2 regions of the Aliiglaciecola sp. 2_MG-2023 genome follow, and region 1 is predicted to be linked to the other one. Evidence: riboswitches for the same ligand, from Rfam matches in the RefSeq annotation. Region 1 holds a riboswitch; the other holds the start of a gene.
What was found. A riboswitch is a leader RNA that binds a small molecule or an ion and turns the genes downstream of it on or off. The one in region 1 is predicted to bind cobalamin.
Positions count from the first base shown of each region.

Region 2: another riboswitch for cobalamin. It lies ahead of Q4567_RS02025 (ABC transporter ATP-binding protein); the one in region 1 lies ahead of Q4567_RS14825 (TonB-dependent siderophore receptor).

Region 1 covers NZ_JAUORY010000015.1:37,405-44,964, reverse strand. The annotation lists gene Q4567_RS14850 (flavin reductase) at 1-192, opposite strand, end outside; gene Q4567_RS14845 (malonic semialdehyde reductase) at 244-834, opposite strand; gene rutR (HTH-type transcriptional regulator RutR) at 1,170-1,847, shown strand; gene ccoG (cytochrome c oxidase accessory protein CcoG) at 1,994-3,424, shown strand; gene Q4567_RS14830 (serine/threonine protein kinase) at 3,421-4,404, shown strand; cobalamin riboswitch at 4,446-4,675, shown strand; gene Q4567_RS14825 (TonB-dependent siderophore receptor) at 4,745-6,610, shown strand; gene Q4567_RS14820 (thiol:disulfide interchange protein DsbA/DsbL) at 6,758-7,411, shown strand; gene Q4567_RS14815 (thiol:disulfide interchange protein DsbA/DsbL) at 7,442-7,560, shown strand, end outside.
Region 2 covers NZ_JAUORY010000002.1:15,751-23,310, reverse strand. The annotation lists gene Q4567_RS02040 (TRAP transporter substrate-binding protein) at 1-377, opposite strand, end outside; gene Q4567_RS02035 (TRAP transporter large permease subunit) at 397-1,755, opposite strand; gene Q4567_RS02030 (TRAP transporter small permease subunit) at 1,755-2,294, opposite strand; cobalamin riboswitch at 2,411-2,561, shown strand; gene Q4567_RS02025 (ABC transporter ATP-binding protein) at 2,688-3,527, shown strand; gene Q4567_RS02020 (iron ABC transporter permease) at 3,520-4,548, shown strand; gene Q4567_RS02015 (cobalamin-binding protein) at 4,551-5,459, shown strand; gene Q4567_RS02010 (BolA family transcriptional regulator) at 5,527-5,850, opposite strand; gene Q4567_RS02005 (alpha-ketoglutarate-dependent dioxygenase AlkB) at 5,991-6,611, opposite strand; gene Q4567_RS02000 (methyltransferase) at 6,636-7,560, shown strand, end outside.

The sequences.
Region 1 (7,560 bases):
TAATAATGTCGCCGGGCTATCACTTACACTGCATACAGCAGTTGCGGTAAACCCCACATCTCCACTGACAGTAGATGTCGTTACTACGTTCACAGCACCGGCTAAACTTGCCATACTATCTCTAAAACACTCGGGGCTAATGCAAGATATCCCTTCAGATTGTGAAGATAACTGTTGTGTATCTGGTTCCACTGGACCACTCCTAAGTACATTTGCCTTTAGCTGGAGAGTAAAGCCAAAGGACTATAAAATTTTACAAGCTTCTTCAAACCCCAAACGCGGAAGTCGCTTATGCACTTTTGTGCCATCGCCGTATCCTAAGTTAATCAAGAAATTCACTTTCCACGTACTGTTTTCGAAGAAAATTTGATTCAGTAGTTCAGGATTAAACCCTGACATTGCCCCTGTGTCTAGCCCTAGCGCTCTGGCAGCACTAATTAAATAAGCGCCTTGTAGCGAACTATTGCGCATAGCGGTTTCATAGGCTGCATCAGGGCTGGATGTAAACCAACTGCGAGCATCAGCATAGGGGAATAATCTAGGTAGCTGTTCATAAAATTCACTATCGTATGCAACAATGACGGTACAGGGTGCGCTCATTGTTTGTTCCACATTGCCCTTAGATAAAGCAGGTTTTAGTTTTTCTCTAGCCTCATCAGAGCGAATAAATACAAAACGAGCAGGACTACAATTTGCCGAGGTTGGGCCCAACTTAACTAGGTCATATAACTGCAACAATAATTCTTCAGGTATGTTTTGGTCTTGCCAAGCAGTGTGAGTATGGGCATGAGTAAATAATTGCGCTAACGCGGTGTCATCTAATTGGGTTGTCATGTTTTTAAATTCCAAAAATGGGTTGGGTTAAAGGCACTTCACATTAAGCTTCTATTTAACATCCATTCAAATGGTGATTGAGGGGTTAAAATAAACGCTGACTAAACTCATCAGTTTTATACTCTACACCTATGTTAGGCATAAACAAAAAAACTGTCATTTGGCATCTGTCATTCCACCAGCTTGCAGTTTAGAAGCTGCACAAAGTGCTAAACATAAGAACTACAATTAGGCTAATTATTAAAAATTACAAACTCTTGGGATTGCTTAATTTCTCAATCTTGGTTAAAACATAGTGGACAGGGAATAAACTAAAATGGGATATAAGTAGACATATGAGTTCAACATTAGTGAAAAAAACACAAAAAAAGTCGAAACGTGTCTCAAGCCCCAAAACGCAAAGTAAGCGTACTGAAGCAAAACGCAATAAACGAAAAGTGATAATGCAAGCGGCCCTCGACTTGTTTTCGAGTAACGGTGTGCACGGCACAAGTGTTGAACAGATCGCAGACTTAGCCAAAGTATCGAAAACAAACTTACTCTACTATTTTGCCAGTAAAGAACAGCTTTATGTGGAGGTAATTCAGCAATTATTAGACGTTTGGTTAATGCCGCTACAGGGGTTTAATTCAGAGCAAGATCCCATCGAAGCCATTTCGAATTATATCGAAGTAAAATTAGCTTTATCTCGCGACAACCCCAAGGAATCTCGTTTATTTTGTATGGAAGTAGTGCAAGGTGCTCCGCTTTTGTTCAATCAACTCGAATCACCACTGAGGGCAATTGTTGAAGCCAAAGTTCAAGTTATTTCAGGTTGGATTGAAGCAGGTAAACTGGCGCCAATCGATCCCTATCATTTAATTTTCAGTATTTGGGCAACAACCCAACACTATGCTGATTTCCGTGTGCAAGTGGAGGCTGTAACCGGTCAAAATTTAGACGACCCGGAATTTTTTGCGTCGACCTTAAATAACATTCAGTCTATTGTTCTTAACGGGGTGCGACCTAAATAGGGTTGAATCGATAAAAAAACCAGTTAATTCATTGATCCAGATTAACAACTAGCGAGCAGTCTGTGCGATAATAGGGGGATTAATTACTAACCTATAGAAATTTCGAATTCGCCGGAGTTTCTAGCAGTCCCGTAAAGGAAAGATGAATGAGTGAACGCATTCCAATCAAAGATATATCCACTGTAAAAGTTCACCAACCAGAAGCCAGTCAACACGAAAACGCGTACACCCCACGAAGTCGAATATATGTCCGCGCTGTTGAAGGCACACTAGAAACCTTTCGACGTTTTTTTGGCTTAATATTTCTTGGCATTTTTGCGCTCATCCCGTGGATTCAATTTAACTCACATCAAGCGGTACTATTTGATATTGGAGCTCAGCGCTTTAATATATTTGGTCTGACTCTTTGGCCTCAAGATTTAACCTTATTGGCTTGGATCCTTATTATTGGTGCCTTCGCATTATTCTTTGTAACCACCTTTGCCGGACGAGTTTGGTGTGGCTTTATGTGTCCACAAACCACTTGGACTTTCATTTATATTTGGTTTGAAGAAAAAATAGAAGGTGCTAGAAACAAGCGGATTAAATTAGACCAGCGTGAAATGGATTTCGACAAATTCTGGCGAAAGGCCCTGAAACACTTCGCTTGGGTGTCGGTGGCCTTGTTAACAGCATTGACCTTTGTCGGTTATTTCACGCCGATTAACCAGTTATTTATTGATTTCTTTACCTTTGACGTTAGTTTTTGGGCGGGCTTTTCAGTCATTTTCTTTACGGTTTGCACATACGGTAATGCTGGCTGGATGCGTGAAATTATGTGTACTCACATATGCCCCTACGCCAGATTTCAATCAGCAATGTTTGATAAAGATACCTTTACCGTTGCGTATAATCCAACTCGAGGCGAAAAACGAGGACCTCGTTCCAGAAAAACCAGTCACGAAGAGATTAAACAAAAAGGCATTGGTGACTGTATCGATTGCAACTTGTGTGTTCAAGTGTGCCCAACAGGTATAGATATTCGCAATGGTTTGCAATACGAATGTATTAACTGCGGTGCCTGTGTAGACGCGTGTAATGGGGTAATGGAAAAAATGAATTATCCCAAAGGACTCATTAGCTTTACGTCAGAACATGAATTGGCCGGCGGTAAAACTAAGATATTCCGTCCCAAATTGATTGGTTATGCCATAGTACTGTTTATCATGACCTCTCTTTTGGCCTATGAAATTATTGCTCGGGTACCACTAGAAGTAGACATTATCAGAGACCGAAATTCGTTATTCAGAGAAACAAATGATGGTCTAATTGAAAATGTTTATACCTTAAAAGTACTGAATAAATCCCAAGCTGAGCACACCTATAAAATTGATGTGGTTGGCTTAGAAGGCAATAAATATATCGGTCCAACTCAGGTGACTGTTGCTGGCGGGGAAGTGTTGAACTTACCTATTAGCATCGCAATCGATCCCTATGCGTTAAATGAAACCGTGACTGAATTTCAGTTTAAGGTGACCTCAACAGACAGTGACGATCCTGTTCAAATGAGTGAAACTAGTAAGTTCATATATCGATGAGTGACTCAATTGCGACTACCTTTGATTTTGCGCAACTTGGTCCTGATACAATACTGGATGCCATTGAATCCCGAGGATACCTAGTAGATTCGGGATTGTTGGCACTGAACAGTTATGAAAACAGGGTTTATCAATTTATTTGCGATGATAAGCGTCGATATGTGGCTAAGTTTTACCGACCACAGCGCTGGAGTCGCGAGCAAATTCAGGAGGAACATGACTTCGCACAAGAACTGCATGATCATGAAATTCCTGTGGTTGCACCTTTACGCACCAATAATGAATCATTACATAGTTATCAGGGTTTTTACTTTGCCATCTTCCCATCGGTTGGTGGCAGACAATTTGAAGTCGATAATCTAGATCAGCTTGAATGGATGGGACGGTTTATCGGTCGCATCCATCAAGTATCTAAAGGCCAGCCGTTTAGTTTCCGTCCTACTTTTAGTATTCAAGAGCATTTGCTTGATGCAAACGCAACCTTGCATAAAACCGAACTTATCCCCAGCAGTTTGCATACGGCTTTTTTTACGATTTTAGAACAAGTTACTGAATTAGCGGCAAGCTTGTATAAACCGAATTCATCCATTCGTCTGCACGGCGACTGTCATCCAGGCAATATTCTATGGCGAGATGGCCCAACCTTTGTCGACTTAGATGATTGTAGAATGGGACCTGCAATTCAGGATCTTTGGATGATGTTGTCTGGTGATACCTACCAACAACGAATCCAAATGGACACATTGGTAGAAGCCTATGAAGAATTTTCACAATTTGACAGCAGCCAACTCAGTTTAATTGAACCATTGCGAGCTATGCGTATGGTCCATTATATGGCTTGGTTATCCCGCCGTTGGCAAGATCCTGCCTTCCCGCAAGCGTTCCCTTGGTTTGCCGACGCCAAATATTGGGAACAACAAATATTAGCGTTAAAAGAGCAATATTCCGCACTCCAAGAGCCAAGCTTGACCTTATTTTAATTACAAAATTATAAAATCCTATTTTTTTAAGAACAGATAGATATAATGCACACCTCTTAGGTGCCACCACTGGTGGTTAAACGGGAAGACAGTGCAATCAGATACCAATCTGATTAATGCTGACGCTGCCCCCGCAACGGTAAGCAAGTGATACTCAAGGGTATTTTTGATTAATAAGTTACCACTGTTTGAAAAAATGGGAAGGTTATTAATCGAGTCTTTATTAGGACACTTGTGAGCCCGGATACCGGCCTGAGAAGCATAGGTTTGTAGTCAAAACTCCAAACTGTAATTCATATGACATAGTACTCGGGCGGAGTACTTAACAAGGCTAAACAACATGCAAAATAAAACGACTCTTTTAGCGTTAAGCGTTAGCTTGGCACTGGCATCTCCCTCTCTCTATGCGCAAACACAAAAACAGCAAAATCAACAAGACATTGAAAAGATGACCGTTGTGTCTAGCCGTATTCAATTGCCAACCAATCGACTAGCCACCAGTGTTTCAGTATTAGATGAGAGCGATATTGAAATGCAAACAGCTCTCAATGTAACTGAAATTTTACGTCAAACGCCAAGTGTCGGCGTGTCTAATTCTGGCGGTTTGGGTAAAAGTACTGTGGTTAGAATTCGTGGTGAAGAAGGGTTCAGAACCAAACTATATATTGATGGCGTGGAACTCAGTGACACTTCATCTCCTCAAGTTGCGCCGATTTTTGATGATGTTCTGATTGATCAGTTGTCGCGAATAGAAATATTGCGAGGCACCCAAGGTCTTTCCTACGGCGCAGATGCCGGCGGCGTTATAAGTATGTACAGCAAGCAACTAACCAAAGGTTTTGAAGCCAGTGGTACACTTGCAGCAGGGTCTTTTGATACACAAGTATTAAACGCTAATGTTGCTGGCGGCAACAACAGCGGTTCATTTTCGTTGTCAGCATCGAAAGTTAAAAGTGACGGTTTTAACGCGCAAGTTAGCGATGAAAGCGGTGAAAAAGATGGCTACGATAACCAAACTGTTCACTTTAAAGGCCAACTGGAATTAACTGATAAAATTGCAGCTTCTTTGGTATTTCGTAATGTTGATGCAGAAAATCAATACGACGGCTGTTACGACAACACCACCTTTGCACAAATTAATCAGTGCACAACGGAAGCGGATCAGCAAACTTTCCGTGGCGCTTTGAGTTATCAAGACAGTCATAGTCAACACCAAATCGCTTACAACAAAACGGATGTTGAAAGAGATTTTATCAATAATGGTGAGTATGGATTTACCAATTCAGGCACTATCGATAAGTTTGAATACATTGGAAGTGTAAACTGGAAACAGCACGATCTTGTATTTGGTCTTGAAAAAGAAACCCAAGAAATCGAAAGCAGTGATTTAGACAGAAGTCAGAAAAGTCTATTTGTTGAGTGGTTAGGTCAGTTTTCAAATCAATTGGCGTTTAATCTAGGCTACAGATACGACGACAATGACACCTTCGGTAAACACAATAGCGTCCGCTTAGGTGCAGTCAAAGTAGTTTCATTTGATTTTGCGGATGTAAAATTTAAAACGACATACGGAACCGGCTTCCGGGCGCCAAGTTTGTATGAGCAAAGTTATAACGATGGCCCTTATGCATACGGTGAAGCTGCAGGCTTGCAATTGGCCGAAGAAAATAGTGAAGGTTTGGATCTGGGTTTCGTCATCGATACTCATAATGGATTGAGCGCTGAAATGGTATTTTTCAAACAATCCATCGAAAACGAAATCGTATTTGATTTAGCTGCTTACCAAGGATATTTGCAGTCTTTCGGTGAAAGTGAATCTAAAGGGGTTGAAACAAGCGTTGAACAAGTATTCGCTAACGGATTAAAAGTCTGGGCTAATTATACCTACAATGATGCACAAGACAGTGACGGTGAAGTTCGTTTGAGAAGGCCTAAAAATAAATTCAACCTAGGTATTAGACAAGCTTGGTTAGATGACAAACTCAGTGCTGAATTGACCTATAGAAGTGTCAGAAATGCGGTAGATATTGGTGGCGTGGAAATAGATGACTATCAACTTACGAACCTAACTGCCCGTTGGCAAATAGTTGAATCAGTCAGCATCAAAGCGGGTGTAAACAACCTTTTTGATGAGAACTATCAAGAAGTAAATGGCTTCAATACCGCAGGCCAAAACTTTTTTGTCGCAACGACGATTAGCTTGTAGAAATAATGCAAGATACAAAAAACCGCTTCGAGAAGCGGTTTTTTTATGCATTTCATCCACAGATTGTATTCATCTGACTGATTAACTATACCTAATCTTTTACTAGCTATGATAACCTTTGATAAATTTTTGAAGGAATTGATTGATATGAAAAAACTATCAACTGTATTAGCGTTATTTTTACTATTATCTCTGCAAGCCTGCTCCAAAGAGAGCTCATCAGAACAAGCCGAAATTCCATCTAAATGGAAAGAAGGTAAACATTACCTAGTGATTAATGATGAGGTTTCTGAAAAGCCTGAAGTACTAGAGTTCTTTTCTTTCTGGTGTCCTCACTGTTATAACTTCGAACCTATTGTTGAACAGATAAAACTAAAGTTAGATAAAGATGTCACATTTAAAAAGGTGCATGTTAACTTTATGCGTTTTACCAGCACACAAATACAAGATGCCGCAACAAAAGCCTTGTTAATAGGCAGAACTATGGACAAAGAAGAAGAAATGAATAGTGCTATTTTTAGTTATATTCATTTACAGCGTCAACCTATTACAGGCACACCTGAGTTAAGAAATATTTTCCTAGCCAAAGGCGTTGATACTGCCGAGTTTGATAAAGTGGAATCTAGCTTCCAAATTAACAACCTACTCAAGCAGAATAATCAAATTATAGAGGCCTATCGTGAACATTTGAGCGGTGTACCAAATTTCATTGTTAACGGAAAGTATCAAGCCCAAATTGTAGAAGGTATGACAAGGGATGATATTGCGGATTTAGTTGTTTGGTTATCTAAACAACGTTAATAACCTTATTTTTTACAGGATTTTATTTATATGATTTTTAAATTAACGCGCAATCTTTTAATAGCATTTGTATGCGCAGTTCCAACTCTTGCAATGGCCCAATCTAAGTGGGAAGAAGGTGAGCACTACACGGTATTAAAAGAGATACC
Region 2 (7,560 bases), on a different contig from region 1:
TCAGTGGCATTCATGCCAAACGGAATAGCGGTAAATATTTGTGCCGCTGGGGCTTTCCCCTTCCAATAATATGATCCTGAATGACCCATTTCAGCGGCACCACTAGAAACAGTATCAAAGACTTCAAATCCAGGGACCATTTGACCTGCGCCAAACACTTTAATTTTTAAGCGGCCGTTAGACATGCGCTCTACTTGTTTAGCAAATGTCTCTGGGGCTCTTCCTAAACCTGGAAAGTTCTTCGGCCACGAAGTAACCAGTTTCCACTGATAGGTTTGTTGCGATTCAGTGGCATTAGAATCGGACGATGACTTGCCACCACAGGAAGCAAGAAGAGCAATCGAAAAAAATAAAGATACAAACTTAAAGGTTTTCATTTAATTGAATCCATAGGGGTCACAAAATCGAAGGCAGCCACGTTACCAGATCCGGCCAAATAGCCAAGCCTATCAATAATAGTAATTGAATAATTATAAAGGGTATCACGCCTTTGTATATTTGAGTGGTCTGAACATTTGCTGGCGCTACACCTCGCAAGTAAAACAGAGCAAATCCGAAAGGTGGTGTCAGAAACGAAGTTTGCAAATTGACGGCAATCATAATACCGAGCCAGATTGGATCTACCCCCATAGCCAGTAGAACCGGCGCGACTATTGGCACTACAACAAAAGTAATTTCAATAAAATCAAGAATAAATCCGAGTAAAAAGATAACAACCATGACCAGTAAAACCGCACTAAAAGCACCACCGGGAAGCTGTTCAAAGAAGTGTTCAATCAACTCTTCACCACCAAAGCCGCGGAAAACCAATGAAAATATCGAAGCACCAATAAGAATCAAAAAGACCATCGCAGTGACACGAGTAGTACCCAACATCACTTCTTTCAATTTTTCTAAACTAAACTGTTTCTTGGCCAAACCCAGTACCAGAGCTCCAGCAGCTCCGACCCCAGCAGCTTCAGTGGGTGTTGCGAAGCCACCTAAAATAGACCCTAGCACCACAAATATTAAGATCAAAGGTGGGAATAAAGCGCCTGCAAGACTGACCTCAGCTTGTGTTTCTCGTTGTTCGTTTCGGACCGTTTTATCGATGTGTCTATTGGCAAACACCACCACGTATAGCAGGTACATCGCCACTAAAATCATACCGGGTACTAAGGCTCCAACAAACAAATCCCCTACCGATACAGACTCAGGTGAAAATATCCCCATATTAAGCTGTGCCTGTTGAAACGCACTAGATAACACATCACCTAACAAAACCAGCGCGATGGAAGGCGGTATAATCTGCCCTAATGTGCCTGTGGCACAAATTGCTCCGGTGGCAAATGAAGGTGAATATCCTTGTTTCAACATTGTCGGTAGTGACAACAGGCCCATAGTGACCACTGTAGCGCCTACAATACCGGTGCTCGCGGCCAGTAACATACCAACCAACACCACTGAAATTGCCAAACCGGAGTTCAACCGTCCAAATACTTGACCCATGGCAATTAATAAATTTTCAGCGACTTTGGATTTTTCTAACATGATCCCCATAAAAACAAACAAGGGCACGGCGATTAAAGTTTGATTTGTCACTATGCCATAAAGACGGCTAGGTACCGCTTGCAAATAAGCGGTATCAAAAACACCAAATAATGCACCCACACCCGCAAAAATTAAAGCGGTTCCAGCTAACGTATATGCCACTGGATAGCCCAGTAACAACGTGAAGCAAACAACTAAGAACATAATCAGAGAGAGGTATTCCATTATTTATCCTCAGTAATCACGTTTTTAGGGTGATTTAAACAAACGCTGATATTGCGAATTAATTCTGAAATTCCCTGCAAAACCATGAGCGCGGCAAATAAAAGTATGAAGGTTTTGAGTAGAAACACCGCTGGTAAGCCACCAGCTGCTTGTGAGTCTTCCATAATATTCCAAGAAGATGCCACGTAATCCCAACAAATAATAAAAATAAATAAGTTAACCGGCAGCATAAAAAATAATGTACCAAAAGTATCTATTTTAGCTTTTTTAACGGTATCGAATCGACTGTAAAATATGTCGACTCTGACGTGGTCATTAACCCGCAACGTATGGGCACTACCTAATAAAAACACACAAGCGTGCAAATACATTACAGATTCTTGCATCGCAATCCAGCCAATATCGAAGCCATACCTTAATATCACGATAAGCAATGTGATTAACGCCATAAACAAAGTAAACCAGCTAACTAATTTGCATATATTATCGTTAATAACGTCAATGGTCCGCGATAGCGAAGCGGCGTTAAACATTCCCATATACCTGTCTTATTATTCTATTTGTACGATATTAAACGTTTTTTTAGCAAATAACGCTAGGGCACAAGGACAAAGATTGCTATATTTTGGCTATATAATAGATTCGGTTTTTCACTCCAAGTTACGCACAGGGTAGTTTTATTTCCTGCGCTTCAGTGAAAACAAAATGGGAATTTGGTGTAAATCCAAAACTGTACCCGCAACTGTAATTAATTGGCATTCTTGCCGATTGAGAGTCAGATACCAGCCGCATCTTTACTTATACCTTTTTTCTAGCGTGCGGGAATACACGATCGACTTGCATAATCATTTCGTTGCGATTTCCCTAAATACCAATAATTTTAAACATCGAATAGGTTGTTACATCGCTTAACATCCCTTCGATAAAACAAAATGGGAAAGACTGTCACACCAATGCTCAAACTGAATAAGCTCAATTACTATATTGCTGATACGCAAATATTATCTGATATTGGGTTTCAGGTAGAAGAGGGAGCGCTAATTGCTGTGGTAGGGCCAAACGGTGCGGGTAAAACCACATTACTAAAATTAATTTCTGGTCAATATCCTTCTGAGCAACAGGTATTTTGGCACTCAAAAGCGCTCGAAAACCTTTCCGCAATTACCCGAGCTAAACAAATAGCAGTAGTGAATCAATTCAATGCGAGTGTTTTCAATCTAAACCTTGAACAAATAGTTAGTATGGGCTTACTTCCTCATCAATCTATATTTTCCAAGGTATCCTCAGAACAAAAAGCAAGGGTTACTGAAGCAATCGCACAGGTTGGTTTAAGGGAGAAAAGTCATCAACTATTTAGTTCGTTGTCGGGGGGAGAACAACAGCGAGGGCAAATTGCCAGAGCGTTAGTTCAAGGTGCGGGACTGTTTGTGTTAGATGAGCCGATAAACCACTTAGATGTGTATTATGAACATCAAATATTATCCTTATTGCGCAAAATAGCGAAACAAAACAAAGTCACTATAGTCATGAGCCTGCACGACTTAAATCACGCGGCCGATTACTGTGACAAAATCGCGCTTTTAGCTCAAGGTCAGTTATTAGCCTTTGGCTATCCTAAAGATGTGTTGACCCAACAGCGATTGCAGCAGGTTTTCAAAACCCCCTGTCAAATTATTGAAAAGCCAGGTGCGAATAAAATAAGAATCGAGTTTTATCCTCCTGATATTGATTTTGACGATTATGAGAAGAATAGAGGCTCAGTCGATGTCTAAGAGTAAATGGGGGATTCTTACCAGCCTCAGCTTACTGAGTATTTTCTGTGGATTGTTTTTTGGCGCAGCAGACCTTGATGTGCTCACCGTATTTCAATGTGTGCTAAATAATTGCCCAGCTAAGGTTGATGACGTTATATTTTGGCAAGTTCGACTACCTCGCGTGCTTGTTGGTTTTTTAGTTGGAGCAGGTTTAGCTGTCGCCGGGGCAACATTACAAAATGTCTATCGCAATCCATTGGCGGATCCCTATTTATTCGGAGTGGTTTCAGGAGCGGGGTTAGGAGCAAGTATTGCGACCCTACTATTCAATGGTAGCTTAGCTTCATACTCTTCAACTTTTGCTTTTCTAGCGCAAATCCCCTTTACTTATGCATTGCCTTTAGCTGCCTTTTTAGGGGCCTTTCTAGCTGTCACTATTGTTCAGATACTATCCCGTAAATTATTTGGAAATCGCACCGAGCATCTACTCTTAGCCGGTGTGGCCGTTTCGTTTATGCTAAGCGCTTTAAGTCATTTTTTATTATTCATGGCTGAGCCCTTTGCTGCCAATAAAGTCATTTTTTGGTTACTCGGAAGTTTAGCCAATGCACAAATGTGGTTCGTGTGGATTATGCTCCCCATCGTCACTATTAGTGTTGTTTTATTGTGGCTTTTCGGTCGTCACATAGACGCAATGTTGTTAGGTGATGAAAATGCGCAAACATTAGGAATTAAAGTAGACTCATTGCGTCTAATGGTTTTAGTCATTTGCGCAGCACTCACCTCATGCATAGTGGCCTATTGCGGCGGAATTGGTTTTGTTGGATTAATGATCCCGCATATTGTCCGAGGTTGGTTTGGGGTAACTAGCCGAAATTTAATAATTGGCTGTGTACTAGTTGGCGGTAGTTTTTTAATTTGGGTCGATGTTGTCGCCAGAGTGATAGTCGACAACCAAGAAATCCCCATTGGGATTATCACCTCCGCAATTGGCAGCCTATTTTTCTTATTTGCCCTACAAAAAAACCGAGGACGTTAAAGTTGCCTTTTCAAATCATCAAAGTCAGGTTTATTTATGGGCTCTTTGCCTTAGCCTGCGCCCTACTCTCTACTTCGATTTGTTTAGCGTCGCAAGGTACTGAGCAGTCATTACAAACGGATAAACAAAATTTAAAAATAATAGCCTTGGCACCACATATTGTAGAGCTGCTATTTGACATAGGTGCTGGCAAGCAAATAATAGCTACTGGTTCATATGCCGACTATCCAGAGCAAGCTAAAACACTGCCCAGAGTGGGAGATCATAGTCGTTTGCAAATCGAAAAAATATTGAAGTTGAAAGCCGATATCGTGATTGCTTGGAGAAGTGGAAACCCACTGGAAGATTTAGCCAGACTAGAACAGTTTGGCATTCCCGTTATTTATTCTGACCCCAAACAATTAGAAGATGTCGCTAAAGAACTCCTCATGTTTGGCGAAGTGACGGGTAGACAAACGGTAGCCCGGTTGCGAGCCGACACCTATGTAACGGGCTTGAAAAAATTGCGCGAGCAATATGCCAATCAAATTCCAATTTCAGTCTTTTTCGAAATATGGTCAGCGCCACTACAAACCATTGCGGGAAATGGATGGCCACAGCAACACTTAAATATTTGCGGCGCACAAAACATCTTTGCTGATTTATCGAATGACTACCCTTCCGTGTCGCTAGAGCAAGTAATTAGTAAAATGCCGCAGGTTATTATTCAACCTAAAGCAAATAAACAATTAGCAAGTAGACTTTATGATTGGCAGAAATTCGATTTTTTGCCGGCGGTAAAAAACGATTTTGTATTTCGCCCTGATGCAGACAGGCTATATCGAATGACGACACGAGTATTGGATGAAGTTCAGGTTATCTGTGAGCAGATTCAACTGGCTAGGAGATACTATCAACAGCAGCAAAGCTGAAGTAATCTATAATTTTAGAAAATGGAGCGCTCCTATAATTAAGAGACACTCCTTAAGTTATCTCAGATTAAGATGCCGCTTGTTTCGAGCCGCCTAAACAATTAGGTGAATCTGGGGAGTTACCGTACAAACTCTGCCACTCTTCACCAGTGTAAGTATGTAACGCCAAAGCGTGTATTTGCTCCGCAAGCTCTTCTTTGAGGACTGCGTTTACCGCTCTGTGGCGATTAATTAAACGCTTACCAGCAAATTCAGGCGTGACCAAAACCACTTTAAAGTGGGTTTCAGCGCCATTAGGTACATTGTGCATAAAGCTTTCGTTGATAACCTCCAAATGTGCTGGATTGAAATGCGACAGCAACTTCTTTTCAATATTATTTTGGATATTCATGATGTGGTCCCTCTGTGTGTCTAACTATAAATTTAGCCTGTTCGGGAAAAATTAAAAAACTATTTTTTCATGTTTTCGACTAAGTGATTGAGTCTGATAGATATAATTTCCGGTCGATGACTCGGCTATTCTTATAACGACTAAATTTGTTGAAATATCTTGCGAAATGTCAGATTTATGCGTCCTGCCATTAATTGACTGCGTTTAGGAAGGCTATGTTGCCAAAATTGTTGGGTATTTCCAGCCATTATTAACAAACTGCCATTGTGCAGTGGTAATCTCACTTTCTGACCGCTTTGCATATGTTTAAAATCGAAATCACGGGTTTGACCTAAAGTTAATGAGGCAATAATCGGTTGTCTACCTAGTTCTATTTCGTTATCGGCATGCCAACCCATGCTGTCTTGCCCGTTGCGATACCAATTTGCCAAAACAGAATTGAAATGGGTTTCACAAACTTGCTCTAAAGTCTTTTTAAGCTGTTGCAACTCGCTGATCCAAGGATTAGGTTGCATACTCAAACCTGAATACTGATAAGTAGCCTCTTGATCTCCGTACCATGCCTGTAAACGCGGAATCGCCACCGTTCGTCCATAGATTTGAATTGAATCTTGTTGCCAAGCTAATTTAGTCTGTAATTTCTGATACAATTCAGTGGCAGTGTCCTGCTCCAAAAAATCTGCCTGATAATGCACATCTGCATCTTTCATCGGCATTTGAGTAAGGCCTGCTTGGTGGGATGAAAATAAATCCTGTTGCATATAACTCACGTGAATCCTGCTGAAATGAACACTAGCTTTAACTTTTTAGGAAAGTCCCTGCAATTATACCGCTATCCAAAGCGATTTACTCACCCTAGTTGGCAAGCATGGGATGCCGCAGACGAATTGATCCTCGATCATATTCAACAAAACCAAGACAATATCGATCAAACCAATATTGTTATCCTGAATGATGATTTTGGCGCGCTAAGCTGCTGGTTGCACGACGCCAACATTCACCATGTGAGTGATTCTCTAGTTTCCCAGATGGCATGTAAACAAAATATTAGTCTAAATAACTTAGACAATACCCAGATCACCTATATTGATAGTTTAGCGCAAATGCCGCAACAGCCAGACTGGGTAATCATCAAAATACCCAAAACGCTAGCGCTGCTAGAACATCAGTTAATTCAGTTACAAAGCGTGGTTTCAGCAAAAACTAAAATAGTGGCTGCAGCTAAAGCTAAGATGATACAAAAATCGACCTTATCACTGTTTGAAAAGTACCTCGGAAAAACTCATACATCCTTAGCTAAGAAAAAGGCTCGCTTAGTCTTTTGTGAACCTAATCTTGGATTACAGCAAAAGCCGTCACCCTATCCTACTGTTTGGAAAATGGACCAAGAACCTTTTACCATTAACAATCATGCAAATGTGTTTGCTCGTCAACAAATTGATATTGGCGCTCGTTTATTAATTGATAATTTACCGGATTGTACAGCTAAAACCGTAGTTGATTTGGGTTGTGGAAACGGCGTTTTAGGCTTATGCATATTAAGACGATATGACAATGCAGAAGTCATTTTTATAGATGAATCATACATGGCTGTCGCATCAGCTAAACTCAATGTGCAAAATAACTTGCCGACACAGATGCACCGAGCACGTTTTATCGTTAGCAACTGCCTTGAACAATTGGAAAATCAAACACAAATTGATATGGTAA